DNA from 2 places in the Lysinibacillus sp. NPDC098008 genome. Region 2 is predicted to be linked to the other one. Evidence: a T-box and tRNA genes for the amino acid it is inferred to sense, from the RefSeq annotation. Region 2 holds a T-box; the other holds one or more tRNA genes.
What was found. A T-box is a leader RNA that pairs with one kind of tRNA and senses whether it is charged. The one in region 2 lies ahead of tyrS (tyrosine--tRNA ligase), so its partner is inferred to be a tRNA-Tyr.

Region 1 (9,071 bases), on a different contig from region 2:
AAGATGAGATTTCCCATTACGCAAGTAAGTAAGATCCCTCAAAGACGATGAGGTAGATAGGTTCGAGGTGGAAGTGTGGTGACACATGGAGCTGACGAATACTAATCGATCGAGGACTTAACCAAAACCAGTTTGACGCAATTCAATGCACCGTTTATCCAGTTTTGAAAGAACAAGAAAGTTTTAAAAAAAGCTTGCAATGATAACAAAACCTGTTATAATAAATCTTGTCTTTTAAATAGTCTAGTGATAATGGCAAAGAGGTCACACCCGTTCCCATCCCGAACACGGAAGTTAAGCTCTTTCGCGCCGATGGTAGTTGGGGGCTTCCCCCTGTGAGAGTAGGACGTCGCTAGGCTGTATATTAAAATTATTCCGAAGTAGCTCAGTTGGTAGTAGCACCTGACTGTTAATCAGGTTGTCGCAGGTTCGAGTCCTGCCTTCGGAGCCATTCTTGGAGAGTTGTCCGAGTGGCCGAAGGAGCACGATTGGAAATCGTGTAGGCGGTTAACACTGTCTCAAGGGTTCAAATCCCTTACTCTCCGCCAGCACTTTGATTTATTCCAAACGAAGGCCCCTTGGTCAAGTGGTTAAGACACCGCCCTTTCACGGCGGTAACACGGGTTCGAATCCCGTAGGGGTCACCATTTTATTTAATACCCAGATGGAGGATTAGCTCAGCTGGGAGAGCACCTGCCTTACAAGCAGGGGGTCGGCGGTTCGAGCCCGTCATCCTCCACCATTATTTTTACTAAATGCATATTATTGTCGCGGGGTGGAGCAGTGGTAGCTCGTCGGGCTCATAACCCGAAGGTCGTTGGTTCAAATCCGGCCCCCGCAACCAATTTTTTATGGATGAAAGCAATCAAATGGTCCCGTGGTGTAGCGGTTAACATGCCTGCCTGTCACGCAGGAGATCGCCGGTTCGATCCCGGTCGGGACCGCCATTTATTTTAACATGTGGGTCAGTAGCTCAGTTGGTAGAGCATTAGATTGAAGCTCTAAGTGTCGGCGGTTCGATTCCGTCCTGACCCACCATATTTGTTATGCCGGTTTAGCTCAGCAGGTAGAGCAACTGACTTGTAATCAGTAGGTCGTGGGTTCGATTCCTATAGCCGGCACCATCTTACCGGAGGGGTAGCGAAGTGGCTAAACGCGGCGGACTGTAAATCCGCTCCTTAGGGTTCGGCGGTTCGAATCCGTCCCCCTCCACCAGCTTTATTGATTATAGGGGCATAGTTCAACGGTAGAATAGAGGTCTCCAAAACCTTTGGTGTGGGTTCGATTCCTACTGCCCCTGCCAATTAATTTTATGGCGATTGTGGCGAAGTGGTTAACGCACCGGATTGTGGTTCCGGCATTCGTGGGTTCGATTCCCATCAGTCGCCCCATCAAATATAAAATTAATAGCAATTATAATAATGGCGATTGTGGCGAAGTGGTTAACGCATCGGATTGTGGTTCCGACATTCGTGGGTTCGATTCCCATCAGTCGCCCCATTTTAACGTTGGGGTATAGCCAAGCGGTAAGGCAACGGATTTTGATTCCGTCATGCCTAGGTTCGAATCCTAGTACCCCAGCCATTTTATGCGGAAGTAGTTCAGTGGTAGAACACCACCTTGCCAAGGTGGGGGTCGCGAGTTCGAACCTCGTCTTCCGCTCCAAATATGATGGCGGCATAGCCAAGTGGTAAGGCACGGGTCTGCAACACCCTTATCACCGGTTCAAATCCGGTTGCCGCCTCCATATTTTTACTGCTAATCGGATTATCCGATTTTTTTTATCTTTATTATGCCGGTGTGGCGGAATTGGCAGACGCGCACGACTCAAAATCGTGTTCCTTCTGGAGTGTCGGTTCGACCCCGACCACCGGTATCAAATTAACTAATAATGGTTCATTAGAGATTATCTCTGATGAACTTTTTTTATTTTGTTTATTACACTCACGGTATTGACTGAAGATGCTAGATGCTATAGATAAGCTTAACATCCACTCACGCTCAATATATGTATGAAAGGGAGTTACTCGTATGCAAACTAGAATATGTTGCTTAAGTAGTAGGTTTCTTCGATAAATGTTTTTAAGTAGCTGATTGTATAAAAATATGCCCTCAGTTTTATAAACGGAGGGCAGTCGGAATTCGAGAAAGGCTAGCGTTTTGTTTCAGGACGTTTGGGTTTCTCTATTGTTTGACGATTAGACAGGTACTACCTCTTTCCTTTAGTCCCAATTTGTCGGGCAACACGTTCTCCCAGCTCTGGGCTTGCTTGGGTTAGATAACCTAACACAATCTGTTGCAGCTTTGGAGAGGCAGCCCCAAGATCAGAGGCAATGTTGTGGACTAAATGCTCCTGAAGCACAGGCGCTAGCGAGTTGTAAAATTGCCCTGGCTGCGTGAAATCATCACCTTTTGGAGGTGCAGTGCGTTCGAGCCGGCCTGCCACATAGCTGCCCATGCTGCTCGTTACCTCGTCTGATGGCTTCCAGTTCGCCTGATGGTTGATCGGTATGCTACGGAAATTCGGTCCTAATCGATAACGTTGTGAATCCGTATAGATATTGGAACGACCTTGAAGCACTCTATCGAAGGAAAACTCGACGCCCTCCAGCATATTAGACGGGGAAAAGGCCAGCTTTTCCACCTGTTCTTTATAATTATTGGGATTTTGGTTCAATACCATCTTGCCGACTGGTAGCAGCGGGTACTGCTGTGCATCCCATACCTTTGTATCGTCTAGCGGATCGAATGGCAGTGAGGCTTCGTCTTGTGGATTCATAAGCTGTACGTACAACCCATATTCGACTGGTACTCCTTGAGCAATTGTGTCATAGAGATCCTTACCAGCGTAATCTGGATTTTCGCAGGCAAGTCGCGCTGCCTCCTGACTATCGATATATTGCACGCCGGCTAGCGGAATCCAGTTGTATTTTACATAAGTACGAGCTCCCTGCTCATTCTTCCAAACATAGGTACTTACGCTGTAACCCGGAATGTGGCGGAGGCTCTTGATCGTCCCTAGATCGGAGTACAGTTGCAGCACGAAATGCGTCGCCTCGGGATTGTTCGCATAGAAGCTCCAGAACCGATTGGGATCCATCAAGTTGTTGACAGGCGATGGGTTGAAGGCGCTGACGGTTTCTACAAACCGCATTGGGTCACGCACCGTAAACACGGGAAGATGGTTGCATATTAAGTCGAAGATACCTTGCTCGGTATAAAATTTAGTCGAGAAGCCCCGCACATTGCGTGAAGTGTCTGGCGTTCCCTTGTTGCTTGCCGCCAGTGAGAATCGGACGGCAACAGGAACTTTCTGACCTGGCTGCTGCAAAAAACAAAGCTTTGTATAGGCTGCCATCGAGTTAAATGTTTCGAAATAGCCAAAGGCTCCAAAGCCTTTCACATGCAAGGGGCGCTCTAAAATTGTTTCATGGATAAAGGTTTCATTTTTTTCATGTAGCATGGTATCTTGTTCCAGAATCGGACCACGCTCCCCTACCGTCTGCGAGTAGCGCGACGAATGTGAGCCGCCTTGCCAACTTTGATTGTTCGTCTGATCATGAGCGTTCTTGTCGTCCATTCCTCTACCTCCCATATCTATATTCTCCCAATGTATATGTATTGTTGTAGGTTGTTATGACTGTGCCCCCAACACAGCGAGCAATTGTCACCGTAGTAAAAGCCTGCATAGGAGCAGGACCTTCTTCGTTATCGCAAATATGAGTAACGTTGCCACTTTCAAGAATGACAACTATAAATACCTGAGCCAGTAGCTGACGCTAATGTGGCATTTAGAGTCAGCTATGAAAGTCCTTCACAATTTAGCCGTGAGTAGGTGTTTCGCTACGATAAGATATAAAGCATATAAGAGATATTTGTTGATTTTCATTGTTAAATTGCTCTGTTTCATCATCATTTTTTGCCAGATTGTGTTTAATGATGTAGATAATGTTCTTTACTTGCTGTTTTCGTTCAATTTTTTCCATATACTTAATTCCTCCTTTACATCTTTAGAAGCATACCTGTTGCCCTGATTATAAGATGCTACCGAGTTAACAAAACAACATCTTATCTACTAAGGAAGGGCAGAGGAATAAAAGTTCGGAAATTAAGCAAAATGATAGAGGAAGCAATTGACAAGCTTCCATTTGCGAATGTAAATAGGAAAATTAAAGGTATTGATCCGAATAAAGGAAAGTATCTTTTATTTATAAGCCCACTTCACAAAAATAAGAAAGGCTTTAGTATAAGAACCACTTGATAAGAATAGTTTTATTCTTTAGAGTGGTTTTTATTTTTTAATAAGGAGTTCATGTTCTGTTCATGTAACAGTTTTAAGCTGTGAGTAGTTTAAAAGTGGAGGGATTAGTAATGAATCTTGCTTGGAAAGACATTAAGAAGAATAAAATACGGTTTTTAATTTTAGGCTCCATTATTTTCTTAGTTAGTTTTTTAACATTTATTATTTCAGGTTTGGCAAATGGTCTGTCACAAGATAATGCAGCTTTTATTAAAGATTTACCGAAGGGGCAATTTTATATGACTGATGATGCAGATGACACATTTAGCCTGTCAAAAATTGATCAGGAACTTCAACGGGAAATTATTAGTAAGGAACAAGAGGCAGTAGCTTTTTCAATTCAAATGGGCTTTTTAAACAATGAAGATGATAAACAGCAAAGTGTTGCTTTTGTAACCTCTACAGAATCACCATTCTTTCAGCATGTACAGCAAAATGAAATATTTTTAGATAGCTCATTACGGGATAAAGGCATTCAAGTTGGAGAAATAGTAACAAGTCAGCAATATAGTGGTCAATTTATTGTAAAAGGTTTTATTGAGCAAAAGAAATATAGCCATGCGCCTGTTGCTTATATAAGTAAAGAGGCATATGAAGAAATGTATCGTGTACAAGAGATGCAATTGATTTATTTACCAAACAGCAAATCTAAAGAATTTCAAGGGTTACAAGCGTATAGCAATAAAGAATTTCTTCACACAATTCCAAGCTATAGTGCGGAACAGCTATCGTTAAATATGATTATATGGTTTTTAGTAGTAATTAGCGGTATGCTATTTGCAATTTTCTTCTATATGATGAATGTACAAAAAATTGGTTTGTATGGCATTTTAAAAGCAATTGGTTTAAAGACAAGTAAATTATTTAAAATGATTTGGATGCAGATGATGATTATTACAGTTATTTCACTAGTGCTATCGAGTAGTTTGAGTCAACTATTCAGTATTATTTCCCCAAAAGGAATGCCATTTACATTAACAATTGGCACAACGTTTCAATTATCACTCGTGTTTTTAATAATCGGCTTTATTGGAGCTACACTGTCAGGGTTGCAAATTAAAAAGATTGAACCATTACAAGCAATAAAGCAAGGGGAGGCTTAATGATGACATTATTTGCAATGGATAATGTAAGAAAAACATTTAAAAATGGTGAAGTTGAGGAGGAAATTTTAAAGGGCATTAACCTTACTTTAAAACAAGGAGAAATTACAGCATTAGTGGGTGCATCAGGTTCAGGAAAAAGCACGCTTTTAACAATAGCTGCTGGGCTACAATCCGCAACAGATGGGCAAGTGTTATTTGAAGATCAAAATCTTACAGCAATGAATGCGGAGCAGATGCGAAAATTACGTGCCAGCAAATTTGGCTTTGTGTTTCAGTTTTCCTATCTTGTGCCATTTCTGACAGTGGAGGAGCAGCTACTATTAATGCTAGATATTGCCGAATCACCATTAAACAAGTATCAACAAAAATCAGAAGTACATCGCCTTTTGCAATTAGTAGGCATGTCACATCGCACAGCAGCATATCCTGCTGTATTATCGGGTGGTGAAAAGCAGCGTGTTGCTATTGCACGTGCTATTATACATCAACCCAAAATATTATTTGCAGATGAGCCAACAGCCAGCTTAGATTCACAGCGTTCTATAGAAATTATGTTATTGCTAAGAGAATTAACAGCAACATTACAAATTACAACACTAATGGTGACGCATGACGAAGAAATGTTAGCTTATGCAGATCGTATTATTAAAATAAGTGATGGTGCTGTATTATCAAATAGCCTATACTAGTCTTAACCATAAATACTACAATTATATCTTTTATAATTGTAGTATTTTCTATGTCATTGGGGTAAAGAGTAATTGTAGAGGAGGGAGAATATGAAGAATATTTTGAAGGTGGCTTGTTTGCTTGTACTACTGGTTGTTTTTCTACCAAAGGAAGCACAGGCAGCAAGTTTTCGAGATTTAACAGATGAAACATTGTCGACAGAAATTGACTATTTAGTGGAGCAAGGTATTATAGAGGGCTATCCAAATAATATATTTAAGCCAAATGACTATGTCACGAGAGCACAGGTTGCGGTTATGTTAACACGTGCATTAGGGTTAAATACAGTGGAGATAGAAAATCCAAATTATCGGGATGTACCAACTACTCATAAATATTATAAAGAAATTGCGGCAGTACAAAATGCGGGCATTTTTAAAGCAGCTCCAAATTTTAAACCGAATGCAACACTTTCGAGAGGAGAAATGGCGATTGTATTGCAAAGAGCCTTTCAGTTAAAGGGGAATGACTCGCATTATTATTTTACAGATGTGACGAAGCAGACGCCAGGCTATCAGGCGATTTTAGTAGTCGCTCATAATCATATCGTCAAGGGCTATAGTGATAGGTCATTTAAACCAAATCAACCGTTAACACGTGCGCATTTTTCAGCCTTTTTAGCGCGAGCGATGACGCTGGCGAAGCCAAACCTAGCAAAAGATCGTCGCTTTATTTACACGTATAATTACTATTCGCTAGGTGATCATAAACGCCATACGTTAAATTATGAATACGATCATTTTGATGGCAAAAATGATGTTTGGACAGTTATTGATGCAAATACGGGAAAACGCGTTTATGATGAGCTTTTATATAATGGTATTGACGTATATGGTGAAGCTTTGGTTACTGATGATGATTATGCTTCACATTATGATTTATACATTCAAACACCACTTAGAATAGGGGTTATTGAACATGAGGATGAACCGAAAGTTACTATGGGTTCACGCATAACGGTTAAATCAACGAATGATACAGTGCAAGCTGGTGAAGTGCAATATACAGGTGCAATCGCTTTTGAAATAACATCAATTTATACGGATGGTGTGGATACTTATTATTATGTAGATAATGTCGGTTTAGTGAAGATGCTACATAATGACAAGGTCGTTTATGAGCTGCTTGATCGCACGCTAAAGTAATATTTTTAGAGGGCTTCAAAATTATTGGAGCCCCTTTTTTATTGCTGTAAGGAGATATGAAAAAAACGCTGAAGCGCTTGGAGCCATTCTTGATCGGTTTGTGTTGTATAGGTTGTAAGGGATTGCCCTTCATAGATTCTAAATTCATTGTTGAACATTGTATGACGGCCATAAGGTGTTCGAATCATCGCAATTTTATTTTTTTGTTTGGATAGTCGTGGTGCGAATTTCGCATCATTTGCATCATTATGAAAGCTGTACAGTAAACGCCAATGATGCTTCATTTGCTCAAAAAGCATCCAGCCATTTGCCTCATCATACTCAATTTTATAGAGTTCTCTGCCTTCTCGGTGCTGATAGCCAGCAACTAATGGTACAGGCTTACATGGCGCTAAAGCACCAACACCTACATCTGAAATATAAGATTGTCCAGCATTCTTTACTAGTAATAGCTGATGCATTGGGATTTCTTCAGGAGGTGTATTTTCTGTTACATTACGCCAAAATTGTGCATAGCGATTCGTTACCGAAAAGCCAAGCTCCCGCAAAAGCCAGCTAAATAAAATATTCAGCTCGAAACAATTACCGCCACGTCGTTCAATAATAATTTTTTGAAATAAATCAGGAATGGCGAAGGAGATACTATGTTTTAACACAACATCTAAATTTTCATAAGGAATCGTCAGCAAATGTCGAGTTTGCAATTGTCCAAGTAATTGTATTGTTGGCTCTAAAGTTCCTTGAAATCGAATATGCTGTAAATATTGTTGAATCTGTGTATTCATCAAATCGCCTCACTTCCTTATTAATAACATAACCGAAATAACTTGAGAATACACGCATAATATTTGAAAGTAAATAATAGAAAAATAATTAAATAACTTGTAAAATTAATATATTAGCTATTGTTACCTATTTTAGTTAAAACAATAAACGTCAGGAAGGTATATATGAGAAATAATATGAAATGGATAGAAGTTAATACATATGAGGAAATGAGTGAAGTTGCTGCAAATATTTTTTCTAAGCAAATTCAGGCGAAGCCAAACAGTGTTTTAGGGTTAGCAACGGGCGGTTCACCTGTAGGCATGTATAAAGAGCTAGTATCACAGCATCAAGCAGGACAATTATCCTTTAAGGATGTACAAACTTTTAATTTAGATGAGTATGTGGGGCTTGATCATACAAGTCCAGCGAGCTATTGGACATTTATGCATAAGAATTTATTTAATTTAGTAGATATTCAGCCTCAAAATATCCATTTACCGAATGGTAAGGCAAAGGATTTAGCTGCTGAATGTGCGGCTTATGATGCTAGTATTGAAGCAGCAGGAGGCATTGATTTACAGCTTCTTGGGATAGGCGTGAATGGTCATATTGGCTTTAATGAACCAGGCACTCCGTTTGATTCTATGACTAATATTGTTGAATTGACAGAATCCACAAAAACAGAAAATGCGATTTACTTTGATGATCCTTCTGAAGTGCCAACACATGCCATTACAATGGGTATTCAATCCATTATGAAGGCAAAGGAAATTGTTTTAATTGCCTTTGGTGAGAAAAAGCTAGATGCTATTGAAAAATTGAAAAGCGGCGTGATTACAGAAGATTTCCCAGCAAGCCAATTAGTAACGCATCCAAATGTTACGGTTATTTATGGGGGAACAAAATAACTATAAAAGGGCAAAGGCTTCTTATCGCTGAAGTCTTTGCTTATTTATTGTAGGGAGAACAGTAGGAGGAGTTTATATGAAAACGACCGTACCACATTTACAAAAGGGCGATTTA
Region 2 (9,071 bases):
ACGTCGTCTTGGTATCTCACTAAGCGGTACAGGTAAAGAAATCGAAAAACGCCCTTACGCACCAGGTCAACACGGTCCAAACCAACGTAAAAAATTATCAGAATACGGTTTACAACTTCAAGAAAAACAAAAACTTCGTCATATGTATGGTATGAACGAACGTCAATTCCGTACACTATTTAACCGCGCTGGTAAAATGAAAGGTGTACACGGCGAAAACTTCATGATTCTTCTTGAAACTCGTCTTGATAACTTAGTTTATCGTTTAGGTTTAGCTCGTACTCGTCGTGGAGCTCGTCAATTAGTAAACCATGGCCATATCTTAGTCGATGGCAAACGCGTTGATATTCCATCATACAGCGTAAAACCAGGTCAAACGATTTCTCTTCGTGAAAAATCTCAAAACCTTGCTGTTGTAGCAGAAGCAATCGAAGTAAACAACTTCGTACCTGACTACGTAACATTTGATGCTGACAAAAAAGAAGGTACATTCACTCGCCTTCCAGAGCGCTCTGAATTATCAGCTGAAATCAACGAAGCATTCATCGTAGAGTTCTACTCTCGTTAATCAAATTCTTCAGCTTCTTAAACCTCACAACCTTGGATTTCCAAGTGTTTGTGAGGTTTTTGTTTTATCCTATATTTATATCCCGCTGATTGAAGGTTTATTTTATTGTTAATAATTTTCACCGCATTATTTTCATTTCCTTCAACTATCAAAATAATAGTCACCATTTTGTTATAAAAATTTCATAAAATATAATACATTTTTGTACTGTAAAATAGCAATCATCACCCTTTATCCACCACCTTAACATTAAAAACCAAATATCAATTATGTACTATTCAGAAGCACCTCAAAATACAACTGTTTTCTAAAAAATATATTTTACTTTTATAGTAAAACATTTATCAACCAATAAATTCATGTAACTCTTTGCTAAAAGAGTTTTTTAATGCGCTAATTTTTTTGTAAAATAATACACTATTTAAATTCTTATTTTTGATAAAAATTTGAGTTGATGCTTACTGAAAAATAGACTACGATAAATTGCGAAAGGTGGTTCACCATCATTCAAGCAATAATAATTTTAAAGGGGTTGGACATATGTCAGACGTTCTAAAGCAATTTGTTATGCCGAAAACAAACTTATTTGGAGCTGGAGCAATTCAAGAAGTTGGTAATCGCTTAAATGATTTAGAAGTAAAAAAGACATTAATCGTAACAGATGAGGGCTTACACAAATTAGGCCTTTCTCAACAAATTGCAAACATCATTACAGCTACTGGAATTGATGTAGCAATTTTCCCGAAAGCCGAGCCAAATCCAACAGATCAAAATGTGGAAGATGGAGTTGCAGTGTACCATGCAGAAAATTGTGATTCCATTGTATCTCTTGGAGGAGGCAGTGCACACGATGCAGCAAAAGCTATCGGACTTATTGCTTCGAATGGTGGACGCATTCATGATTATGAAGGTGTTGATAAATCTCAAAATCCACTTGTACCGTATATTGCGATCAATACAACTGCTGGTACTGCAAGTGAAATGACTCGTTTCACAATTATTACAGATACAGCACGTAAAGTAAAAATGGCGATTGTGGATAAGCATGTAACACCTTTACTATCCATTAATGATCCAGAGCTAATGATTGGTTTACCACCTGCACTTACTGCAGCAACGGGTATTGATGCATTAACACATGCTATTGAATCATTTGTTTCGACAAATGCAACACCGATTACGGATGCATGTGCTGAAAAGGTACTTCAACTGATCCCTGAATATTTACCACGTGCCTATGCGAATGGCACTGATTTAGAGGCTCGTGAGCAAATGGTATATGCGCAATTTTTAGCGGGTATGGCATTTAATAATGCATCGCTTGGCTATGTCCATGCAATTGCTCATCAGCTAGGCGGCTTCTATAATCTACCACATGGTGTATGTAATGCTATTTTACTGCCACATGTTTGCCGCTTTAATGTAACAGCACGTACAGAGCGCTTTGCTCGTATTGCTGAATTATTAGGCGAAAATGTAGAGGGCTTAAGTAAGCGTGAGGCTGCTGAAAAAGCAATTACAGCGATTGAAAAGCTGTCTAAGGATTTAAACATTCCTAGCGGCTTCCGTGAATTAGGTGCAAAAGATGAGGATATTGAAACATTAGCGAAAAATGCGCTATTAGATGTTTGTGCAGAAACAAATCCTCGTAAAGCAACATTAGAAGATATTAAACAAATTATTAAAAGTGCAATGGGTCCTGTTGCAAAGAAAGAGCAGTCGCTTGAAGCTGTAGCACTTTCTTAATAGAGTTATGTTCTAGGTGGGGAAATTTTCTCCACCTTTTTCTATGTTATGTAACGATAAGCTCATTGTCTATAGAGCTAACTCCCGTTATACTTTTCTTAAAAAAGGATAGGAGATAGCCTATGCGTTTAATTTCAATTTGTCCTAGTAATACAGAGCTTGTCGCCTATTTAGGGCTAGTCGATCAGCTTGTTGGTGTGGATGATTTTTCTGATTGGCCTAAAGCAGTGAAAAATTTACCACAGCTTGGTCCTGATTTATCGATTGATATGGATGCACTCGAAGCATTGCAGCCTGATCTTGTGCTTGCCTCTTTGAGTGTACCGGGCATGGAAAAAAATATTCAAGCATTGAAAGAACGAAACATTCCACATATTGTGTTTAACGCAAACTCCTTGGACGAAATCGCGCAAGACCTTCTTACACTTGGTAAGGTTTGCAATATGGAGCAGCGTGCACAAGCTGTTGTGCAGGAATATTTACAAACGATTGACAGCATGCAGCACATTGCACAAACAATTACAGATAAGCCCACGCTTTATTGGGAATGGTGGCCAAACCCTATTTTTACCCCCGGCAACATTAATTGGCTCACAGCAATTAGTGCAATCGCCGGCGGTATCAATCTCTTTCAGGATGTAGAATTGGCCAGTGTCCAAACGGATTGGGCAGATGTGGTACAGCGTAAGCCTGATTATATTATGCTGGCTTGGGTTGGTGTTGCTATTGAACGTATAAAGCCAGCCCATGTCTTAAAGCGTCCAGATGCCAAGGAGTTGCATGCCATCCAAAGGCAACAGCTATATGTCATGGAGGAATGGCTTTATTGTCGCCCTTCTCCCCGCCTTATTGAAGGGGCCATTAAGCTTGCAAAACTATTACATCCCAAGGCATATAAGCATATAGAATATCCAAGCTTCTTATAAAAAACAACATCCCACAATATACATGCGGGATGTTGTTTTTCGTATTGTATTTAGCCAAATTTCACCATATGGTATTTTTTCTTACCACGACGAATAATGCTAAATGCATCTTCTAAGCGATCTTTGCCATCTACTACGTATTGTAAATCTGTTACCTTTTCACCGTTTACACTAATTGCACCATTTGATACATCCTCACGTGCTTGGCGTTTTGATGATGAAATACCCGCTTCTACAAGAAGGTCCACAATGTTTTTATCCTCTTTTGCCATTTCAATAGAAGGAACATCTTTAAAAGCATCCTTCATTTCTTCCGCTGAAAGAGCTTTTAGGTCGCCTGAGAATAAGGCAGCTGTAATACGAATTGCCTGCTCTAATGCTTCTTGTCCGTGAATTAAACGTGTCATTTCCTCAGCAAGTGCCTTTTGTGCCTTCCGTAAATGCGGCTCCTCCTCTACAGAAACAGCTAATGCTTCAATTTCCTCACGAGAAAGGAATGTAAAGATTTTTAAGTATTTTACAACATCCGCATCCGCAGCATTGATCCAGAATTGGTAGAACTCGTATGGTGATGTTTTCGTGCCATCTAACCATACTGCACCACCTGCCGTTTTACCAAATTTTGTACCATCAGCTTTTGTCACTAAAGGAATTGTAATCCCAAAGGCTTTTGTTTCTTCCTCATGTGTTTTGCGAATAACCTCTAAGCCTGTTGTAATATTACCCCATTGATCAGAGCCACCTACTTGAATACGGCAATTGTAGTGATTGTATAAATGATTGTAATCAATACCTTGAATTAATGTATACGCAAACTCTGTAAACGAAATACCAGTATCAAGACGTGAAGCAATTGTATCCTTTGCGAGCATGTAATTCACATTAATTAATTTCCCGTAATCACGTAAAAACTCAATTGTGTTCATATTGCCAATCCAGTCACGATTATTGACAAGCTGTGCACCATTACCGTCTTCTGCAAAATCAAAAATACGCTCTAATTGACTACGGATACCTTGAACATTTTTATCAATTTGCTCTACCGTTTGTAATTGACGTTCTTCAGAACGACCAGATGGATCACCAATCATTCCTGTTGCACCACCAACAAGTAAAATTGGACGATGGCCTGCTTTTTGGAAGCGACGTAATGTTAACAGAGGAACAATATGTCCAATATGCATAGAATCTGCCGTTGGGTCTACGCCACAGTATAGAGAAACGGATTGCTCCTCTAATAATTTAGCCATACCTTCCGCATCTGTTTGTTGGTAAAGCAAGCCACGCCACTCTAAATCTTGTAATAATTCGTTTGTCATCTTGATTCCTCCTAAAATGGTTGAACTTTATCACGTGTAGGGGCTTGAATTGCAAATAAGATAAAAAAAGTCCCTACACGCAAACAATTGCATGCAGGGACGTTAAATCGACAATTAACGCGGTACCACCCAGCTTGAAGATGTGTCTACCATCTTCCACTTCATTCAACCGCCTTTATCGCAGGCGCGCACGTCTAAGCTCCAAGCACGTAATTCGTTTCTACACTATGACCAGTTTTCACCAACCACTGGCTCTCTAAACAGGGAGTATAGATACTACTGCAAGCTCTTCCTCACTAGAAAACTATACACATTATTCTATACGAATCTTTTTCAAAGTCAATAACTATGTTCCTACTAAAACAATATGTGCTATAATAAACAAGATTTTAGGAGGTCGATACATTGAAAGATAAGATTCAACAAATCAATGCAAAGATCGATGAATTACTAGAACGAACATGGATGAAGAGATTACGCATTTCAGGTAGTGTTACCTGGAACTTATTTTTACTATTTTTAGTCTTCGCATTGGTTGGTACTGTATTTGTCGGTTCAGTTGGTGCTGGTTATTTTGCTTCTCTTGTGAAAGATGAGCCATTACGCTCAAAAGAAGAGTTGCGAAATCAAATTTTTAGCTATGAGGAAACCAGTGAGATTTATTTTGCTAATGATATTTATATTGGGAAACTACGTACAGATTTAGATCGTCGTGAAACTTCACTTAGCAATGTTGCACCAGATGTTATCAATGCTGTTCTTGCAACAGAGGATGAATATTTTCGCGAGCATAATGGCATCGTACCAAAAGCGGTTATCCGCGGATTATTACAAGATGTCACAAACTCTGCTACACAGACAGGTGGCTCTACTCTAACACAACAGCTTATTAAAAACCAAGTATTAACAAATGAAGTATCCTATGAACGTAAAGCAAAGGAAATTTTACTTGCGATGCGTTTAGAGCATTTTATGACAAAGGAGGAAATATTAGAGGCTTACTTAAATATTATTCCATATGGTCGTAACTCATCAGGTCGAAATATTGCAGGTATTGAAACAGCCGCTGAAGGGATTTTTGGCATCAAAGCGAAAGAGCTATCACTTCCGCAGGCAGCATACATAGCTGGTATTCCACAAGCTCCATTTGCCTATACACCATTTACAAATACAGGTGAGCTAAAAAGTGAGGAAGCTTTACAACCAGGTATTGATCGTATGAAAACAGTGCTTTACCGCATGAAAGAAGCTGGTTATATTGATGATGCACAATATCAAGCAGCGCTCGACTACGATATTACTGCCGATTTCCGCGGACCAGAAATGCGTGCGGAGGATCGTTATCCATGGCTTACATATGAGCTTGAAAGTCGTGCAATAGATATTATTGCAGAAAAACTAGCACAAGAGGATGGTATTGATCCAGAGCGTTTAAAATCCGAAAAGAAACTAAGGGAAAAGTATAGAATCTTAGCTGATCGTGATGTTCGTTCGAAGGGCTATCGTATTTATTCAACGATTAATAAAGATATGTACGATGCTATGCAAAAAGCAGCGCAAAACTTCCAATATTATGGTCATACGTATACTGGAAAAGGCAAGGACCCTGTAACTGGTGAGGAAACTGATATCGAAATGCCAGTACAGGTAGGTAGTATTTTAATTGAAAACACAACAGGTCGAATTTTAAGCTTTGTCGGTGGACGAGATTTTAAAACAACACAAGTAAACCATGCCACACAAGCTTATCGTTCGAATGGTTCTACAATGAAGCCACTACTTGTTTATGCACCAGCGATTGAATATGGTGTAATTGGTGCAGGTAGCCCCTTAGTTGACGTAAGATTCTCCATCGGTTCATGGAGTCCAAGTAACTATATTGCAAGTGATGAACGAGGGATTATTCCTGCGCGTGAGGCTTTAGCAGACTCTCAAAATATTTCAGCATTACGTTTATATAATGACATTTTAAATAGACGTCCTGCTGATCTATTAGTCAAAATGGGCTTCAGCAAATTACATCCTGATGATTTCACAAACCTTGCAACAGGTATTGGTGCTTTACATGAAGGTGTAACTGTTGAAGAAAATACAAATGCCTTTGCAACCTTTGCAAATGGTGGACAGTTTATTGATTCCTATATGATTGATCGAATTGAAGATCAAGATGGCAATATCATTTATCAGCATGAGGTAGCACCTACCCAAGTGTTTAGTCCAGAAACATCGTATATCATTACAGATATGCTACGTGATGTTTTAACACAAGGAACGGGTACACTTGCACGAAATTCATTGAAATTCTCCTCTGATTTCGCTGCAAAAACAGGTACTTCTCAAGATTATAAAGATGTGTGGTTAGTAGGATATAATCCGAATATCTCTCTTGGTGTTTGGATGGGCTACGATCAGCCACGTACCTTATATGCATTTAATAATACGTATTCACAGCCTAGTGTTCGTGTTAATAGACTATGGGCAACACTGATGAATGCTGTTTACGATGTGGATCCACAATTTATTGATCCAGCAACAAGCTTTGCGAGACCGCCAAATGTCATCACTGCTTCATTCTGTGGTATTTCAGGCTTAGCACCTTCTGCAGCTTGTGCAAACGCTGGCCTTGTACGCTCAGATTTATTTAATGCGAAGGTCTTTGTCCCGTCACAGCCAGATAATAGCTTTGGCTCTGGAAGCGGCAGCGTTGTAACAATTAAAGGAAAAACATATAATGCGCTATCAAGTACACCTGCTGAATTTGTACGCTCTGGTGGTGTAGGTCTTAACCAAGACTTTATTAAACGAATGTTAGGAAGACTTGGTGGGAACCCTGCAAGCCTATTACCGAAAAATTCATCACTATCTACGTCATCTGTATCAGCAGCGGATTTCCCAGCAGATAGTAGCCCACCAGCGGCTGTAAGTGCTTCGATTAATGGCTCAAGATTGTCTTGGTCAGGTTCATCCAATGACGTTGTAGGCTATCGCATTTACAATGTAACAAATGGGGGCAAAACATTAGTAACCTCTGTCTTGGAGTCAACACAAAGCATTACTGTTGCTAGTGGACAAGCCTATGTTGTTGTCGCTGTTGATATTACAGGTTTAACCTCTGCGCAATCTAATGTTGTTTCTACAGGCGGTAGTGAAAACACGCCTGAGCCAGAAGAAAGTGAAGAGGAACAAGAACAAGAGCCAGATCAAGAAACACCACCACCTGCTGAGGGTAATGAAGGTGACACTGAAGGGAATGGTAACGGCTCTACAAATGGCAATGGGTCTAGTGATAATGGCAATGGCTCAAACCCTAGCAATAACAATGGAAATGGTGGTACAGCTAATCCTGAAGAAGGATCAAACGGAGGAAATACCAGCCCCCCTCCTCCTACTGATACACCAACTCAATAACAATCAATTACGCCCCAGCGTATAAACTGCATCCCAATTGTTAGACACATCTAACAATTGGCAGGTGCAGTTTTTCTATGGCTAAATTTAGTACAGAGGAAGAAGTTTTCTGTATCTATTGCTGACGCTTCGCTTTCGATACAAAAAGAATTTGCTGAACTAAGATAACCTACTACATTTCATCTTTAAATTGTAGTAGGTTGATTTTTTTGTCATGATAGAGAGGACTACTATTTTAAAGAGGTGGGCATATCATGAATATATTAGTTTTAGGAGGTACACGCTTTTTTGGTCAAAAGCTAGTGGAGCTCTGTCTTCAAGAGGGGCATCATGTTACCATTTTAACGCGTGGTCAAACGAAGCATCCGTTCGGCTCAAATGTACAGCAATTCATTGTTGATCGCAATAATAGCGAGGCATTAGCACAAGCACTTGTTAATTCAACATGGGATATTGTCTATGATAATATTTGCTATTCTCCAAACGAAGCACAGGTTATTTGTGAGGTATTAAAGGGGAAAACAAAAAAGCTTATCTTCACTTCTACACTGGCAACCTACGAGGTGGATGGCAAAATAAAAAAAGAGGAAGACTTCGACCCATTCCATTATCCAATTCGTATGGGACAGCGTGAAGATTTCTCCTATGGTGAGGGAAAACGACAAGCAGAGGCTGTTTTATATCAAAAGGCTACATTTCCTGTTGTTACTGTACGCTTTCCAATTGTAATGGGTGAGGATGATTATACACGACGTTTACATGTTCATATTGAGCGTATTTTACACAACAAGCCTATCACTGTAACCAATATTGATGCACAAATGAGCTATATTACAGACAAAGAGGCTGCCGCATTTTTATACTTTGCTGGAATGTATCCAATTGAAGGCCCTTACAATGCAACAGCAAACGGTACAATTTCATTAAAGGAATTAATTGCGCTTATTGAACAAGCCAGTGGTAAGCAGGCGAAAATTGCTCTTGTTGGCGGTGATCAGGCATCCCAATCACCTTATAATGTTCCTGCCCATTGGTATATGTCAAATACAAAAGCAACTACAGCAGGATTTACCTTTAGTCAGCTCCATGAGTGGCTACCTGAAT

Region 1: it has a tRNA-Tyr gene. The T-box ahead of tyrS (tyrosine--tRNA ligase) is inferred to sense a tRNA for this amino acid. The anticodon was not compared.

Annotation. Positions count from the first base shown of each region.
Region 1 is NZ_JBIWBA010000005.1:17-9,087, forward strand. Features, by position in the region: partial or broken rRNA gene ACIQVU_RS06975 (23S ribosomal RNA) at 1-125, shown strand, start outside; rRNA gene rrf (5S ribosomal RNA) at 243-358, shown strand; tRNA gene ACIQVU_RS06985 (tRNA-Asn) at 375-451, shown strand; tRNA gene ACIQVU_RS06990 (tRNA-Ser) at 457-548, shown strand; tRNA gene ACIQVU_RS06995 (tRNA-Glu) at 573-647, shown strand; tRNA gene ACIQVU_RS07000 (tRNA-Val) at 667-742, shown strand; tRNA gene ACIQVU_RS07005 (tRNA-Met) at 770-844, shown strand; tRNA gene ACIQVU_RS07010 (tRNA-Asp) at 872-947, shown strand; tRNA gene ACIQVU_RS07015 (tRNA-Phe) at 963-1,038, shown strand; tRNA gene ACIQVU_RS07020 (tRNA-Thr) at 1,049-1,124, shown strand; tRNA gene ACIQVU_RS07025 (tRNA-Tyr) at 1,132-1,215, shown strand; tRNA gene ACIQVU_RS07030 (tRNA-Trp) at 1,230-1,303, shown strand; tRNA gene ACIQVU_RS07035 (tRNA-His) at 1,316-1,391, shown strand; tRNA gene ACIQVU_RS07040 (tRNA-His) at 1,425-1,500, shown strand; tRNA gene ACIQVU_RS07045 (tRNA-Gln) at 1,510-1,584, shown strand; tRNA gene ACIQVU_RS07050 (tRNA-Gly) at 1,591-1,665, shown strand; tRNA gene ACIQVU_RS07055 (tRNA-Cys) at 1,674-1,747, shown strand; tRNA gene ACIQVU_RS07060 (tRNA-Leu) at 1,795-1,876, shown strand; gene ACIQVU_RS07065 (catalase) at 2,210-3,580, opposite strand; gene ACIQVU_RS07070 (hypothetical protein) at 3,822-3,986, opposite strand; gene ACIQVU_RS07075 (ABC transporter permease) at 4,372-5,403, shown strand; gene ACIQVU_RS07080 (ABC transporter ATP-binding protein) at 5,406-6,095, shown strand; gene ACIQVU_RS07085 (S-layer homology domain-containing protein) at 6,186-7,280, shown strand; gene ACIQVU_RS07090 (arylamine N-acetyltransferase family protein) at 7,319-8,065, opposite strand; gene nagB (glucosamine-6-phosphate deaminase) at 8,243-8,956, shown strand; gene ACIQVU_RS07100 (S66 peptidase family protein) at 9,033-9,071, shown strand, end outside.
Region 2 is NZ_JBIWBA010000004.1:112,523-121,593, forward strand. Features, by position in the region: gene rpsD (30S ribosomal protein S4) at 1-568, shown strand, start outside; gene ACIQVU_RS06420 (iron-containing alcohol dehydrogenase) at 1,109-2,314, shown strand; gene ACIQVU_RS06425 (cobalamin-binding protein) at 2,437-3,240, shown strand; gene tyrS (tyrosine--tRNA ligase) at 3,291-4,559, opposite strand; T-box leader at 4,652-4,862, opposite strand; gene ACIQVU_RS06435 (transglycosylase domain-containing protein) at 4,965-7,967, shown strand; gene ACIQVU_RS06440 (NAD-dependent epimerase/dehydratase family protein) at 8,222-9,071, shown strand, end outside.